Regions from separate parts of the Paraburkholderia sp. SIMBA_053 genome, predicted to be linked through region 1. Evidence: riboswitches for the same ligand, from Rfam matches in the RefSeq annotation. Region 1 holds a riboswitch; the other holds the start of a gene.

Region 1 (8,774 bases):
GACACGAATGCGCCCGCGAACGCCGACGCATCGACGAGCCACCACGCGCAACCGGCGATCATTGCGACGAGCGCAAAAGTTGCGGCGCCGCCCGATACGCCTAATACATAGGGCTCAGCGAGCGGATTGCGCAACAACACCTGCAGCAGCGCGCCAGCCAATGCGAGCAATGCGCCGCAAGCAAAACCGGCCAGCGCGCGAGGCAAACGCAGCGTGCGCACGATCTCGCCGGCGAGATCGGCGGAGTTTGCGTCAGACGCGCCCGCATGCAGCGGCGAAAGCGCCTCGATCACGCGCGCAGGCGCGAGCGCCACACTGCCCAATGCGAGCGACGCCATCAGTACTGCAAGCGCGGCGACAGCAAGCACGAGCCAGATCGCGGCGGCGCGTTTCGCAGTCATCGCGTGAAGCGTGGCGGGCATCGAACCTTCATGACGGCTCATCGGCGCGTTCCCAGCACGGCGCAGGCATCACTGCTGTTGCCAGCCGACCGTGACATAGGCACCGCGCCGCGGCGAGTTATACGAGTAGGCCGTTTCATAGTCCTTGTTGAACACATTCTGGATTTGCGCGGCCACGTACCATGCCTTCGTGACGTTGTAGCGCGCAGCCAGGTTGACGACACCGTAGCCGCCGAGCTTGCCGCTGCTGTCTTCGCGCGGACCGCTCACGATCCACTCACCGCCCACGCGCCATCCTGCAATACTGCGATTCACCGTCAGCGACGCGAAACGCCGCGCTCGCCGCACGAGGTCGGTATCGTTGTCGAGGTCGACCGGATTTTGCAGCGTCACCGACGCGCGCACGTCGGTCTTGCCTACATGTCCGCTCCACGATCCTTCGAGTCCTTGCACTTTTGCATGGCCCACGTTTTCGACCAGATAGATCCCCGGCGTCACCTGTTCATAGTCGATCAGATTCGAATAACGCGTCTGGAAAGCACTCAAACGCATCACACCGAGCGCATTCGACGCGTATTGCAACGCTGCTTCGATCGAATGACTGCGCTCCGGCTGAATGGACGGATTACCGCTCAGCGGATAGTACAGATCGTCGAAGCTAGGCGCGCGAAACGAACTGGAATAGCTTGCGCTTAGCTTCCAGCGCGACGTGATGTCGAAGCCATAGCCGAGATAGTAACTGTTCGCTCCGCCGAAATCGGAGTACTGGTCGCGCCGCAGGTTAGCCTGTATCTGGTTGCGCCCGAAGCGTGCCGTATAACCGGCGAAGCCCGAGTCGACATGACGAGTGGGCGCGGCAAACGTATCGGAGTCGAGACTCTGGTCCAGATGCTCGTAGCCGACCTGCAGTTTCTGCTGCGCGGCCAGCGCAAAATCGTTCTGCCAGGTGTACTGTCGATTGTCGGTGTCGAAGCGGCCGTTATACAGACCGTTGGTGTTCGACACGCTGCGGTCGTCGCCTTGCGCAACGATGAAGTGCGTGGTCCACCAGTCCGTTAGCTTGCCGTTAGCGAAGGCGGACAACTGACGCACTTTCGTGTACAGATTGTTCAGATCGGTCGGCTCGCCGTACGCATTGTCGTAGCTGTTGTTGCCGTTCGACTGGAGATAGCGGGCGCCCGCGTCCCAGTTGTCGGTGAACTTATGGCGCAGCGAAGCGGAGATGCTCTCGTTCAGATAGCCGTTCGCATTGGGGTTCGCATTCGGCGCCTCAGGGGGATTGAGCGCGGAAAAACCGTCGTCTTTCGAACGCGCGAGCGAGATGTTGAAGGTCGTGCGGCCGTCCTTATCCAACGCGCCGTTCGCGCCTACCTGTTGTGTCTGCGTGTGGTAGCTGCCGTAGCCCACGGAAAAATTGAAACGCGGCGGATGATCGCCGCCGTCTTTCGTGAACACCTGGACCACGCCTCCAATCGCGCCCGAGCCATACAACGCCGACACGTTGCCGTTCACTACTTCGACGTGATCGACCTGATCGAGCGGAATCTGCGCAATTTGCGCGGTGCCGAGACTCACGGAATCGACGCGCACACCGTCGATGAGAATCAGCGATTGCGTCGACGACGCGCCGCGCAGATACAGGCTCGCTGTCGAACCGGGCCCACCTGTGCGCGAGATTTGCGCGCCGGGCGCGAGTTGCAGCAGACCCGGCAGATCGGTTGCGGTGGTATCGGCAATGTCCTGCTGATCGAATAGCGACGTTTGCGGAATCGTGTCGGCGAGCGCTTGAGGTCCGCGCTCGGCGGTGACGACGACGGGCGACAAAACAGCAGGTGATGATTCGGTGATAGCGACGGATACAGCGCTCGTAGCGACTGGTGCGACTGCAACCGACGGCGCAGGCGAACTGTCGGCGGCTTGCGCATGCGCGAGCTGCGGCAGCCCTGCAAATGCGAGCAGCGCCGCGCGGGCGATAGGGGACAGCATGAGTGAAGTTTCCCGTGGATGGCGTGCGCGGCCCGCTTCCCCGCAGGCCGTCGCGTAACGAGGCGCGAGCGCTTTTGACTTCATTTCGCGGGCGCGCGCCTCTCCCTCTGGCCGGTATCCGGGCTGACGACGCTCGATCCCGCCTTCCCACGCGTGACGCGCAGTGGCACACTCGCATGTTGAACTGGAACACGCGATGGGGATCGAACTGCAAACGCGAACTGCAAAGCACGAAGTGCAAAGCGAATGCGGTCGCTTACCGTTGCGGGGGCAGCGCAGGTTCGCGCGTTCAGGTGAACGGCGCGCCCTGCTTCCCGTTTAACTGCACGCGCAATGAATTGCGCGCGCGGGCACCAGAGTGCGGCCAGTGTATGAGCGGCCTCGGGGCCAGTCAAGAATGCGGGTCACGACAGCGATGATTCGGACAGGAGCAGAGTATTGTCCGACGCGATCTGTGACACACGAGTACTTTTTCATCTTCAGTCGAAAAAAGCCTGCATAAAGCGGTGTTGTTACGTCTCGAAACGAGACAAATGTCGGAACGTGCGGCATTCCGCGCTAAAATGCGAGGTCTTTAGAGGACGCAGCACATGCTCACCGAACTCGAAACACTCTCACAGAATATCGGCAAGCTGATAGCGATCAGCCAGCGCCACAACGAAGCGCGCGTTGCGCTTGAAGAGCAGCTCGCCCAGTCGCGCGCCGAGGCAGAAACCACGCGCACGGAACTTGCCATGGTGCGCGAGGAACGCGATGCACTGCAAGCGGAGCGCGACGCGCTGTCGGCCAAGATCGACGACGCTCAAGTGCGGCTCAATGCGATCCTCGAAAAATTGCCGCGCGCTCGCGGGCACAACGAGCCGGACAACCAGCTCGATCTGCTCGAGCCCGCTCAGCATGAAGTCGAAGCGGAGAGCGACGCCACTCGCCATGGAGAAAATGCATGACCACCAAGCAGATCGAAGTATCGATTCTCGGCGTGCCCTATCGCCTCGCCTGCTCGCCGGAAACGGAAGGCGCGCTGCTTGAAGCAGTCGCACGAGTCGACGCCGAAATGTCGAAGATCCGCAATAACAGTAACGTGCGCGGCACGGATCGTATTGCTGTCATGGCCGCGCTGTCGCTGGCATCGGAACTGCTTAAGCTGCAATCGAGCGTGCGTCACGGAGAAGCATTTCCCGCTGAAGAAATCAGGCGTACAATGCATCAAATGAACGAACAACTGGGTACTGTGATCGAGCAGTACACCATGCAGTAAGCAGCAAGTTTGCAACGTGTCTGGAAGTAGAAGTGGCCGGTCTTCGGGTCGGCTGCAGATTCAACCAGGTGGCACACGTAGCAGCTGAGCAAAGCGCGTGAGAGCATGCACGAGCACACTCGGCAAACGTTTCACCTGAATGGTTTTAGCTTCATCGGTTTAGCTTCCCTGCCTGGTTCGCCAAGGTCATATATTCCTTGAACCAATGCCATGTGCACGGTTGCGGAAATTTGTAGCACGGGCGTGCGCGTCACTCTGTCTGATGTACCCGAAGTGCTGCTAACTGCGACCAATTCTGAACCCCCGGTTCAGGATGCCGGCCTAGCGGCCAAGGCGGGGACCTTATTTGGAACGGCATCGGACTACTGTCCGGTGCCGTTTTTGTTTGGGCTCCGGCTTTTCCAACCTTAACGTTCCTTTCGATTCATGCGCTACTGGCTAATGAAGTCCGAACCGGACGAAGCAAGCATCGACCATCTTGCCAACGCACCGCACCGCACGTTGCCGTGGACCGGCGTGCGCAACTATCAGGCGCGCAACTTCATGCGCGACGCGATGCAGGTCGGCGACGGCGTGCTGTTCTATCACTCGAGTTGTCCCGAGCCTGGCATCGCCGGGATCGCCGAGGTAGCGTCTACCGCTTACCCGGACCCGACTCAGTTCGACAAGAAGAGTCCTTACTACGATCCTAAGTCGTCGCAGGAAACGCCGCGCTGGCTGCTCGTCGACGTGGTCTTCAAGAAGAAGATTCCGTTGATTCCGCTCGCCGCATTGCGCGAGCACGACGAGCTGAAAGACATGCGAGTGCTGGCGAGAGGCAACCGTCTGTCCATCACGCCGGTCACCGAAGCCGAGTGGCGCTTCATCACGAAGCGACTCGCCTGAGTTCGCTGGTGCTTGCTGCAACGGCGCCACGAACGATGTCACTCACCGCTGCTCATCGCACGGTTAAATTGGGGAACCAAGCTCAGGTTACAAGCGCCTAACGCACTTGCAAACGGACTACCAACGGCGCACACAGCGCCGTGCCGTTGCATCGCGCCTGCCGGATCGTGCGCAATCCTGTTCAAGCAAGGAGTTCCACACAGATGAAAAACACCGCACGTGCACTCGCTTTCGCGCTCGTCTGCGCCGCGCCTGCAGCCCTCGTGCTCACGCCCGCTATGGCACGCGCGCAGAGCGTCGCGCCCTATCAACCGGCCGGCGTGCTGTCGCTGAACGCGCAGGCCAGCGCGGAAGTGCCTCAAGACGTCGTCGAAATCACGCTCTTTTACGAGCAGGAAGCGAGCGATCCGTCGGCTCTTACTTCAACGCTAAACCAGCGTGCCGATTCGGCATTGCAAAAAGCCAAAGGCGTGAGTGGCGTGACCGCGCGCACAGGTTCGTTCTCGATCTATCCGTCTACCGATCGCGATGGCCGCATCTCCGCATGGCGCGGCCGCACGGAGGTCGTGCTCGAGTCGCACGACTTCGCCGCGGCGTCGAAGCTTGCAGGGCAAATGGCGCCCATCATGCAGGTCGGCAATGTGCAGTTCTCGCTGTCGCCCGCGGCGCAACGCGCCGCTGAACAAAAGCTGACTGGCGATGCAATCAAATCGTTCCGTGAGCAGGCGGCTTCGTCCGCGCAGGCGTTCGGCTACAGCGGTTATTCGATTCGCGAGGTCAACGTCGGACATAACGGCGCCATGCCGCGGCCCGTCATGATGATGAGCGCGCGCGCCATGGGCGCCGACGCCAAGATGTCGGCCCCTGTGCCGATTGAAGGCGGCACGTCGACGGTAACGGTGAATGTGTCGGGCTCGGTGCAGATGAAGTAACGCGCGGTCCACCTGCCGCCGCATGCGGCGGCAAAAAAAACGCCACGGCATGCCGTGGCGTTTTTTATTCAGAACACAACGTGCCGCGCTACGGCAGCGCGTGCGCCGGTTCGCCGGGGCTGCGACGATACGACCACACGAGCATCGCAATGCCAACGAGGATCATCGGCAACGAAAGCCATTGGCCCATGGAGAGACCCATGGCGAGCAGGCCCAGGAAGTCGTCGGGCTCACGGGCGAATTCGACCGTAAAGCGCGCGAGGCCATAACCGATCAGGAACACCGCCGAAATAGCGCCGAGCGGCCTTGGCTTACGCGAGAAGAAGAACAGCACGAAGAAAAGCGCGACGCCCTCGAGCGCGATCTCATACAGCTCTGACGGGTGACGCGGCAGCATGTGATATTGCGCGAAGACTTCGTTCAGCTTCCATTGCGCGGCCAGTTGCGGATGCGCGGCGAGCCATGCGGCGTCGTCGGGCGCGGCGCCTGGAAAGAGCATCGCCCACGGCGCCGACGGATCGGTCACGCGCCCCCACAACTCACCGTTGATGAAGTTGCCGAGACGCCCTGCCGCCAGTCCTGTCGGCACCATCGGCGCGACGAAGTCGGTGACCTGCAGCCACGAGCGTTTGCGCTGATAGGCGAACAGCACCATGGCGAGCGTCACGCCGAGGAAGCCGCCGTGAAACGACATGCCGCCTTCCCACACCTTGAAGATGTCGAGCGGATGCGCGAAATAAAAGCTCGCTTTATAGAACAGCACGTAGCCGAGCCGGCCCCCGAGAATCGTGCCGAGCACGCCGTAAAACAGCATGTCGTCGATATCTTTGGGTGTCCAGCCTTGCGCCGCGACGAACGGCAAACGCAGCCGCAGCCGGCCGACGACGATCGCCGCGATGAACGCGACGAGGTACATCAGTCCATACCAGCGCACGGCGAGCGGCCCCAGATGAATGGCAACGGGGTCGAAATTCGGGTGAATGAGCATCGTGTTGTTATGGGCAGTTCGGGTTCAGAAACTAGTTTGTATCGATAAGGCGCGGCTTGCGCCGTCTGCATTGGACGGCTGCGCATGCAATGCGTTCGCCGCAGTCACGTTAATTACGGTACGCGGGCAGCTTGCCCATCGGCACTCGCCGCATGCGCCCGCACGATTTCGATGAAGCCCGCCAGCACCGGGCTCACTTTCGCGGTTCGCCACACGAGCCCGGTTTCGATAGCGGGCACCGACTCGGACAACGGCCGGTACACGACGCCGGTCCGGCGCAGGTTACGCAACGATTGCGGCACGAGTGCGACACCCATGCCGGCCGACACGAGGCTCACGATGGTCTGCATCTGGATCGCCTCCTGCCCGACCCGCGGCTGAAGCCCCGCCACGCCGTAGCAATCCATAATGATGTCATAAAAGCCTGGCGCCAAACGTCTTGGGAAGATGACGAGCGGTGCATCGGCAAGCTCACGCAGGCTGACCGGCGTGTCGAGCCATTCCGCATGCGGGTCGCCGCCACCGCCCGCAGCGCCGCCACTGGCCGCCACGCGCGCCGCCGTGTCGGTCGACATGGCGATCACGAGCGGCTCGCGCGCGATCGGCAGCCACGAAAGTTGCGCGGCATGACGCGACGGCACGGGGGCAATCACGAGCCCCGCGTCGATGCGTCCGGCGACGAGTTCGTCCACCTGCACGTCGCTCGTTGCTTCGGTGAGTTCAAGCCGCACGCGCGGATAGCGCGCGCCGAAGTCGCGCAGTAAAAGCGGCAACAAGCCATAGTCCGCCGTCGAAACGAATGCGAGCGACAGCGCGCCCGCCTCGCCGCGCGCGAGGCTCTGTGCAAGCGGCCGCAAGCCCTCCGCAGCCGCCAGCAGACGCTGCACCTCCGGCAGCAGATCCGCGCCCACAGGCGTCAATTCAACGGACCGCTTGGTGCGCGCGAATAGTTCCACCCCAAGCGTTTCCTCCAGCGCACGGATTGCCTGCGACAGAGGCGGCTGGGTCATCGAAAGGCGCGCGGCCGCGCGGCCGAAGTGCTTTTCTTCGGCGACGGTCACGAAATAGCGCAACTGGCGCAGGTCAGGAACGGCAGGCAGCATTATTAATACATTTTACGACCTATTCGGCCGTCAATAATATATTGGACACGCACATCGCAAAATTGCATTCTTGCCTGACGGGTCCGAACTACACTGGACCGACCAGCAAAACAAACAGACCGGAGATCCTCATGCCCTACAACCGTCGTTCGCAGAACATCACGCAAGGCGTGGCCCGTTCGCCGAACCGCTCGATGTACTACGCACTCGGCTATCAGAAAGAAGATTTCGACAAGCCGATGATCGGCATCGCCAACGGCCATTCGACCATCACGCCGTGCAACGCCGGTCTTCAGCGACTTGCCGACGCTGCCGTGGCCGCCGTCAAGGGCGCGGACGCGAATCCGCAGATCTTCGGCACGCCGACTATTTCCGACGGCATGTCCATGGGCACCGAGGGCATGAAGTACTCGCTCGTGTCGCGGGAAGTCATCGCGGACTGTATCGAGACGTGCGTGCAGGGCCAATGGATGGACGGCGTGGTCGTGATCGGCGGCTGCGACAAGAACATGCCGGGCGGCATGATCGGCCTCGCGCGCATGAACGTGCCGGGCATTTACGTGTATGGCGGCACGATCCGTCCGGGCAACTGGAAGGGCACGGATCTGACGATCGTGTCGTCGTTCGAAGCCGTCGGCGAATTTACGGCGGGACGGATGTCGCAGGAAGACTTCGAAGGCGTCGAACGCAATGCGTGCCCGTCGACGGGATCATGCGGCGGCATGTACACCGCCAACACGATGAGCTCGTCGTTCGAGGCGCTCGGCATGTCGCTGCTCTATTCGTCGACAATGGCCAATCCCGATCAGGAAAAGGTCGACTCGGCCGCTGAATCGGCGCGCGTACTTGTTGAAGCCGTCAAGAAAGATCTGAAGCCGCGCGACATCATCACGAAGAAGTCGATTGAAAACGCCGTGGCCGTGATCATGGCGACCGGCGGCTCGACCAACGCCGTGCTGCACTTTCTGGCAATCGCGCACGCGGCGGAAGTCGAGTGGACCATCGAGGACTTCGAGCGCATGCGCAAGAAGGTGCCGGTGATCTGCAACCTGAAGCCGTCGGGCCAGTACGTCGCCACCGACCTGCACAAAGCCGGCGGCATTCCGCAAGTCATGAAGATCCTGCTCGACGCGGGTCTGCTGCATGGCGACTGCATCACCATCACCGGCAAGACGCTCGCTGAAGAACTGAAGGACGTGCCGGCCAAACCGCGCGCGGATC
Region 2 (8,774 bases), on a different contig from region 1:
TCGCGCCACGCTCGAAGTCGACGAATACGACTTCGTCTGCATCCAGGGGACGCGTCGCTTGATCAGTCGTGCGGCCGTCGGTCAGAACCCAAAGCCAGCGCTGTTGCGCCGGGTTGCGGCGCGCGCTGCGCCCGAGCAACTGCGTTGCCTGTCGAATGCCCGCTGCGAACGGCGTCCCGCCGCCACCGCCGACGGGCTCAAGCCAACGCTCGTTCCACCAGCGCGGCACTGCGGGGCCAAAGCGCAGGTCTGCGCCGGCGCCGCCGAAGCAGATCAGCGCAGCCTCGGCGCGCATTGCACTCGCGCGATCGAACAGCGCAATCAGCAGACCTTTCGCGAGTGCGAGGCGCTGACCGGCCAGCATCGAACCGGAGCAGTCGAGCACGAAGCAGTGCAGCACACCGCCGGGGGGCGTCTCGCGCACGAAACGCAGATCTTCGGCACGCAGCGCGGGTTGCCCGCGCTCTTCCCGCTGCTCTTTCGCTCGTCGCTGTCCACTCGCAGCAAACGTCTGCGGCCATGCGATACGGCGCGTTGGCTCGCCACGCGGATCTGCACGCACATTGCTGTGCGTCTGCGCCCGTCGCCGCCATCGGAAACCGCTGCGCGAGTCAGCGGCGGCGCCCTTCCGATGGCTCAGCGTTTTTTTACGTTAAGCGGTATGACGCCTTTGACGTGCGTCGTCGCGGATGGCTGCGGCGGCAGATAACCCCAATCGCCATCGCCGGCCTCGACATCGGAAGATGAGGGCGTAGTCGAACTGTGCGCCAAATCGCGTGACATTGCTTCGCCGCCAGTCGCATCGTTAGCGGTCGATGTGTCCCGCTGACGCCGCCTGTGCACGAGCACCGCTTCGGCGACGCTATCCACATGCTGCGACGTTACAGCGTCGCTCCGCTCCAGCGCCGCGAGCGCTCGCGCGGCGCGGAGCATCACCAGGTCGGCGCGCAAGCCGTCTACTGCGGCGTCGATACATAACGCGCTGACATGCGCATGCACGGCGTCGTCGAAAGAAAGCTGCGCGAGCTTGTTGCGTGCTGCACGGATCCGCTCGACGTAATCCGCCTGCTCACGAGCGTAACCGGCACGAAAGGCTACCGGATCGAGATCGTATGCGAGCCGCGCCTTCACGATCTCTTCACGCACGCGCGGCTCGAAACAGTTCTGCAACTCGACCATCAAGCCGAAGCGGTCGATCAATTGCGGCCGCAACTCGCCCTCTTCGGGATTCATGGTGCCGATCAGCACGAAGCTCGCCTCGTGACTATGCGATACGCCGTCGCGTTCCACGGTGTTTACACCGCTCGCTGCGACGTCGAGCAACGCGTCGACGAGCGCATCGGGCAACAGATTCACCTCATCCACATACAGCACGCCGCGATGCGCCTTGGCTAGCAGCCCCGGCGAAAAGCGCACGGAGCCGTCGCGCAGTACGGTTTCGATATCGAGCGTGCCGATCAGACGATCCTCGCTCGCGCCCAGCGGCAGATTAACCAGTTGCCCTTCGGGCAACAGCTCGGCGAGCGCGCGCGCGGCTGTCGATTTAGCCGTGCCTCGCGGCCCGCTCACCAGCACGCCACCCAGCCCCGGATCGATCGCGGCGAGCAACAGCGCTTGCTGCAACGGCGCCTGACCGATCAATGCGGAGAAAGGAAACGCCGGCCTTTGCGCGGGGTTTTGCGCAGGATTCGGCCGCGCATCTTGCGTGGCTGCATTCATGATTGCATTCCTTCAATCTGCTGTTCGCTCGCGAGCAGATGCTGTTCGACCTGCGCGCGATAGTCGCCGGGCGCCTGCCACAGACCGCGCTGCATCGCTTCCAGCAGGCGCTCGCAAATCGAATGTAACGCATGCGGATTGTGCCGTTGCAAGAACTCGCGCGTATCCGCATCGTTCAGATAAGCATCGGTGACGAGCGCATATTGATGGTCCGCGACCACACGCGCGGTCGCATCATAGCCATAGAGGTAATCGACCGTTGCTGCAATTTCAGAAGCGCCTTTATAACCATGGCGCTTTACACCGTCGATCCATTTCGGGTTGACCACGCGCGAGCGCACTACGCGCGCGATCTCCTCGTGAAGCGTGCGAACGCGCGGCGCGGCGGGGTTGCTATGGTCGGCGTGATAAACGCTCGGCTGATTGCCTGCAAGATGGCGTACGGCCGCGACCATACCGCCCTGAAACTGATAGTAGTCGTTCGAATCGAGCAGATCGTGTTCGCGGTTGTCCTGATTCTGCAATACGACATCCATCGCGGCGAGGCGTGTGCCGAATGCGTGACGCGCTTCTTCGCCGGCGCTTTTCTGCGTGTACGCATAACCGCCCCAAGCCTGATATGCATTCGCGAGATCGGCGTCGGTCTGCCATTGCTGCGAGTCGATCATGTCCTGCAAACCGGCGCCGTAAGCGCCCGGACGCGCACTGAATACGCGCCAGCCGGCGCGCTTGCGTGCCTCGGCCGCGTCCATGCCGTGTGCGATCAACGCATCGCGTTCCCGCAGCACACGCTCGCGAATCGGGTTCAGTTCTGCTGGTTCGTCCAGTTCGGCGACGGCTTGCACCGCAGCATCGAACAGATGCATAACGTTCGCGAACGCGTCGCGGAAAAAACCGGACACACGTAGCGTGACGTCGATGCGCGGCCGGTCGAACGCTTCGATCGGCATGATTTCGAAGTCAGTCACGCGATGGCTGCCCGGCGCCCACTTCGGTCGCACTCCAAGTAATGCGAGCGCTTGCGCAATGTCGTCGCCGCCCGTGCGCATTGTCGCGGTGCCCCACACGGACAGACCGATCGCACGCGGGTAATCGCCGTGTTCCTGCAAATGCCGCTCGATCAACTGCTGCGCCGACTTCAGCCCGAGCGACCAGGCCGCTTGCGTTGGGACCGCACGCGTGTCGACCGAATAGAAGTTTCGGCCGGTCGGCAGTACATCGGGTCTGCCACGCGATGGCGAACCGCTCGGACCCGGCGGCACGAATCGCCCTTCGAGACCGCGCCTGAGATGCGTCATCTCCTGCGTACCGCATGCGTCGAGCCGCGGCAGCACGTCGTTGCGCAAGCGCTCGATCACGCGTCCTGCCTGCGGCAGCGGCGCCTTCGCCAATGGGTTCGCCGTATCTGTATTCGTGTGCGCTTGCGGCTCGCATAGGCTTCGCAGCATTTCCGCTGCGAACAGTTCCAGACGCTCGCGCGTATCGCCGCAATGCCGCCAGGGCGCATCGCTGACCTGTTGCAGAATGACAGGACGCGGGCCTGTCCAGGCCGCGGACCAATCCACCGATAGCGGGTCGAAAAAGTGATCGATCTGCAGATCGCGCGCCAACGCATCGATCAACCCTGCGTTGCCACCTTGCCCATCGCCGACGGGAAAACGCGCTAACGCAAGCAGCGTATCGCGTCGTTGCACTGCTTGCGGCGATTGGCCGAACGTGTGCAAACCATCGCGAATCTGCGCTTCTTTCAATTCACACAGCCACGCATCGACGCGCGTGAGCAACACATCTTCGTCGTCTTCACCCTTCGGCTCGGACAGGCTTAATTCTTCATGCAGCTTATGTTCGACGATAGTCGCGAGAATCGTGCGCCGTAACAGCTTCGAGCGGCGCGGGTCGACCATCAACGCTTCATAGTATTCGTCGACCTGGCGCTCGAGGTCCTGCAACGGACCGTAACTTTCGGCGCGCGTGAGCGGCGGCATCAGATGATCGACGATCACGGCTTGCGCGCGGCGCTTGGCCTGACTGCCCTCGCCCGGATCGTTGACAATGAACGGATATAGATGCGGCATGGGCCCGAGAATCAGATCTGGCCAGCAGGTATCGCTCAACGCAACACTCTTGCCGGGCAGCCATTCGAGGTTGCCATGCTTGCCGACATGCACGACCGCGTCGATGCCGAACTGATGACGCAGCCAGAAATAGAACGCGAGATACGCATGCGGCGGCACGAGTTCGGCGTCGTGATAGCTCGCGTAATCGCCCTGCTCGCGCGAGCGCGACGGCTGAATGCCGACGAATACGTGGCCGCAACGCCAACCCGCAATCATGAAACGGCCGCGCCGCACGCTCGGGTCGTGCTCCGGCGGACCCCAACGCGCATTCAGCGCATTGCGCGCTTCGGCGGGCAGCGCGTTGAAATGGGTGAGGTAATCGGCCACCGCAAAGCTTTGCAAAGCGGGCCGCAGATCGCGCACCACCGGATCGTTCGTCACGCCCTCGGTCAGCTTCTGCAATAGCGCGTCGCCGTTATCGGGCACGGCTGCCACGCGATAACCTTCGTCGCGCAACATCGACAGAATGCCGACCACCGACGCCGGCGTATCCAGTCCGACGCCATTCCCAATGCGACCCTCGCTCATCGGATAGTTGGCGAGAATCAGCGCGAGTTTCTTGTCCGCGTTGTCGAGCGAGCGCAGGCGGCACCAGCGGCGGCTCAACTCGGCGATAAAGTCGACGCGTTCGCGATCGGGCTGATAACGCACCACGTCGACTTCCGTATGCGGACAGCGATACGCAAGTCCCTTGAAACTGATCGCGCGCGTGATGATGCGCCCATCCACTTCGGGCAGCGCGATATGCATGGCGATGTCGCGCGAATTCAGGCCCTGATTGTCCTTGAGCCAGTCCTCGCGGTTGCCGCCGCTCAGAATCACCTGAAGCACAGGCGCGTCGCCGGCGAGCGCGAGCGGTTCGGGATCATCGATCGCGGACGCGGCGAACGCAGTCGTGTTGAGTACGAGCGCCGCGTTATGTTGCGAGCACAACGACTGTACGACTTCGCGACTCACCGCGTCTTTCAACGACGTAATCGCGATTGGCAGTGGGTTCACGCCGTGTGCTTCGAGCGCTTCGATCAGCGCGTCGAACACCGCTGTGTTGGCCGCCTGAAGATGCGCCTTGTAGAACAGTATCGCCGCGACGGGCGCATCGTGCCGCCAGCGCGCTTGCCAGTCGGCGATTGTCGGCGTGTCGCGTTGTGGATGGTAAAGCGACGCGGCCGGCAACGCACGGGGCGGCGCAGGCTCGTGTCCCCAACCGAGCGCGCGATACGCGATGCAGCGCAGAAACGCCTCCGCATTCTGGGGACCGCCTTCCCGCAAATAACGCCACAACTGATGGCACAGATCCGTGTCCGCGGTGCTGCGCGCAAGCAGATTGGGATCTTCCTGCAGATCGCCCGAAAACATCGCGAGCGTTTGCTGTTTGCGCTCCGCTAGCGCGACGACCTGTTCGATACCGTACGGCCAATACGCTTCGCCGCCAAGATGATCGACTACGACGACGCGCGCGTGTTGCAGCACATCTTCGACGTAGAAATCGACCGACGCCGGTTGCCGCAGATACGTCACGTTCGCGAGCCGCACGCTCGGAAAACCATCGCCGAGACGAGGAAACACGCTTGCCAGCAGCGACAACGTGGTGTCCGCAGAACTGAGCACGACGATATCCGCAGGCCGCTGATCGATACGGATCACGCCTTGCGTATCGTCGACGAAACCGCCCGGCGTGGTGCGCAGAAGATGCATGTGCGCTTACGCCTGCTGCGCTGCGACGCCCGGCACCTGAGCGTTCGACACGCCCAGCGCCGCGTCGAACGCGCGCTGCAGCGCGGCTTGATCGAGGTCTTCACCGATCAGCACGAAGCGGCTTTCGCCCGCCTCGCCAGGTTGCCAGCGCCGGTCGAAATAGCTGTCGAAGCGCCGGCCCACGCCCTGAATCACGAGACGCATTGCTGCGCCCGGCAATGCCGCGAAACCCTTTACACGGTAGATCGTGTTGCTCTGGACAAGCGTTTGCAGTGCGGCGATTACCGCGTCACGCGACAGCACGTTTGCATGCACCACTACCGAATCGAATTCATCGTGGTGATGGTCCGCATCGTCTGCCGAACCGTGATGGTCGTGGCGCAAGTGAATCGTTTCTTCCGATGCGGCTTCGAGCCCGAACAACGTGTGTAGATCGAGCTGCCCCATCTGCGCGCGCACGACCTTCACTTGCGGCGGAATCTCCTCGCGGATCACGGCTTCGACCGCATTCTGACGAGCCTCATCGAGCAGATCTGTTTTGTTCAGAATCACCAGATCGGCTGAAGCCAACTGATCTTCGAACAATTCGTGCAGCGGCGATTCATGATCCAGATTCGGATCGGCTTTGCGCTGCGCATCGACAGCGAGCGGATTTTCCGCGAACTGGCCGCTCGCGGCAGCGGGACCGTCGACCACGGTAATCACCGCATCGACGGTGAAACTGTTTTTGATCTGCGGCCAGTTGAACGCCTGTACGAGAGGCTTCGGCAACGCGAGACCCGAGGTTTCGATCAGCACATGGTCGATCTGCTCACGGCGCTCGACGAGCTTTTCCATTACCGGAAAGAACTCCTCCTGCACCGTGCAGCAGAGGCAACCGTTCGCGAGTTCATACAATTGCCCTTCCGTTTCGACACCGTTCTCGTCGCAACCGATGCCGCAACCCTTCAGGATTTCGCCGTCGATACCGAGTTCGCCGAACTCGTTGACGATCACCGCGATGCGCTTGCCGCTCGCGTACTGAAGAATGTGCCGCAACAGAGTGGTTTTGCCGCTGCCGAGAAAGCCCGTGACGATGGTGACGGGGATCTTGCGCATTTGAGTTTGCATCGTGAGGTCCATCCCAGAGGTTGCAGGCGCCGGCCGGCGTAGTCCGCACGCATGAGGTCCAGCGCGTGCCTCGGGCATGAACGACGGCCTTGCTACAACAGGAAAAACGCAGAAAACGGGTGTGAGGGCATGAGCGCAGCGCCGCATCCCCGCGACGTTCGCCCTTCGTGTTCCGGCCGGTATCCGGGCTGGCGAAAGCGCCGCTTCCCCTTCCCGGACGAGTGATTTCTCGCCCAGTGGTGATATGCCCACGCGGCCTTGCGCGTGGACATCGAAGCCGGCACTGCGACGCCACGCGAACCGCCGTGACGCCACTTTTCGCTTACCGTTGCGGGGGCAGCACAGGTTGACCCAAACCGTGACAGGCGGGCGCCCTGTTTCCCGTTTAACTGCATGCGCACGAGCGCGCACACGAGCACCAGAAGTGCGTGCGAGTTTAGGCCGACCGTCTGGCGCCGTCAAGGAAACGCGGGCCCGGCGCGCTTATCGCACGGGCTTCTCGTGTGCTATCGTATGCGCGCGTTTGGTGCCCGCACATGCATTCGCGTGTGCAGTTAAACGGGAAACAGGCAGCGCTCCCGCGCTCAACCTGTGCTGTCCCCGCAACGGTAAGCGACCTGCGGTGCAATGTTCATGCTGCACCGCGCATGCGTTTTCGATGCCACTGTCCGATACATTCGAATGAATGCGGGCGGGAAGGCAAAGCGCGTGAGGCCGCCAGCCCGGATACCGGCCAGATGCGGAGGCGACCGTGCGTTTCTCGACGTCACGCCGCCGGCAGCCGGAATCCGCGAGGGACGGATGTGAAGGCGCTGAAGCACGATCTGGCAACCGGGTTCGCACCCGCGCGTGCCGTCGTCGTGCGTGAAGACACCGCTTGAATGACTTCGATCTCCAATCACCTGGGCCCGTTCGCGTGCCGCACTGCATGGCGTACGCCGGCGGGGCGCGCAACGTCGTTGCCGTGCACGGCTAGCGAGGCGCGATGACACGCGCGTGGCTGATCGGCGCAGGGCCCGGCGACGTCGAACTGATGACGTTGAAGGCAACGCGCGCCCTCGGACAAGCCGACGTGATACTCGTCGACGATCTCGTGAATCGCGACGTGCTGCAATTCGCTCGCGCTGACGCCTCCATTGTTTACGTCGGCAAACGCGGCGGTCATCCGTCGACGCCGCAAGAAGGCATCGTCGCGCAAATGCTCGATCATCTGCATGCTGGGCGCAGCGTCGCGCGACTCAAGGGCGGCGATCCGTTCGTATTCGGCAGAGGCGGCGAAGAGCAGCAGGCGCTGCATGCGGCCGGAATCGAGGTGGAGATCGTCAGCGGGATCACAGCCGGAATCGCGGCGCCCGCAGCTATCGGCATTCCGGTTACACACCGCGATCATGCGCAAGGCGTGATCTTCGTGACCGGCCACGGTGCGGGCAGCAGCGAGCCGGATTGGGGCGCGCTCGCCGCCACCCACATGACGCTCGTCATCTACATGGGCATGCGGCGGCTGAACGATATCGTCGGCGCATTGCTCGCAGCCGGCATGCGCGCCGACACGCCGTGTGCGGCGATCGAATCGGCCACGCGTCCGGAGCAACGCCATGCGCTTTCGAGGCTTGGCGAATTCGCCGATGCGGTCGCGCGCGCGGGACTCGGCTCGCCTGCGATCGTGGTGATAGGCGGCGTGGCGTCGCTCGCGCTCGCGCGTGCCGCCGCGGCAAGCTCATCAGATGCGGCATCTTCGCCGGACGCGAAATGAAAACGCTTAGCGTGGGCATCGGTTGCCGCCTGCACACATCGGCGGACGAGATCGAAACGGCGGTGCGCGCCGCGCTCGGTTCGCACACGTTCGAACAGATTGCAACGGTAGCCTCTATTGAAACGAAAGCCGACGAGCCGGGCCTGCTGGAGTTCTGCGCGCGTCACGGGTTCACGCTGCAAGTGTTCACCCGCGAGCAGATTCTCCCGATTGGCGTTCACGAACCGTCGGCTGCCGCGCGCGAGCATCTCGGCGTGGACGGCGTATGCGAACCGTGCGCGTTGCTTGGCGTGGCCGCCGGTTCCACCGCACATCTGATCGCTCGCAAAACCGTTTACGCTGGTGTCACCGTGGCGATCGCATCGACCGCACCAGCGCCA

The links. A riboswitch is a leader RNA that binds a small molecule or an ion and turns the genes downstream of it on or off. The one in region 1 is predicted to bind cobalamin.
Region 2: it holds a riboswitch for cobalamin, as region 1 does, so the genes downstream of both, cobA (uroporphyrinogen-III C-methyltransferase) here and SB753_RS23320 (TonB-dependent receptor domain-containing protein) in region 1, are expected to answer to the same signal.

What each region holds. Positions count from the first base shown of each region.
Region 1 is NZ_JAWRXU010000008.1:157,711-166,484, forward strand. It holds gene SB753_RS23315 (FecCD family ABC transporter permease) at 1-443, opposite strand, end outside; gene SB753_RS23320 (TonB-dependent receptor domain-containing protein) at 471-2,387, opposite strand; cobalamin riboswitch at 2,479-2,760, opposite strand; gene SB753_RS23325 (ATPase) at 2,978-3,334, shown strand; gene SB753_RS23330 (cell division protein ZapA) at 3,331-3,645, shown strand; RNA gene ssrS (6S RNA) at 3,808-3,989, shown strand; gene SB753_RS23340 (EVE domain-containing protein) at 4,072-4,530, shown strand; gene SB753_RS23345 (SIMPL domain-containing protein) at 4,734-5,462, shown strand; gene lgt (prolipoprotein diacylglyceryl transferase) at 5,551-6,450, opposite strand; gene SB753_RS23355 (LysR family transcriptional regulator) at 6,564-7,553, opposite strand; gene ilvD (dihydroxy-acid dehydratase) at 7,685-8,774, shown strand, end outside.
Region 2 is NZ_JAWRXU010000010.1:1,481-10,254, forward strand. It holds gene SB753_RS24985 (vWA domain-containing protein) at 1-562, opposite strand, end outside; gene SB753_RS24990 (ATP-binding protein) at 637-1,719, opposite strand; gene cobN (cobaltochelatase subunit CobN) at 1,716-5,531, opposite strand; gene cobW (cobalamin biosynthesis protein CobW) at 5,538-6,641, opposite strand; cobalamin riboswitch at 6,798-7,079, opposite strand; cobalamin riboswitch at 7,149-7,394, shown strand; gene cobA (uroporphyrinogen-III C-methyltransferase) at 7,627-8,394, shown strand; gene SB753_RS25010 (cobalamin biosynthesis protein) at 8,391-8,774, shown strand, end outside.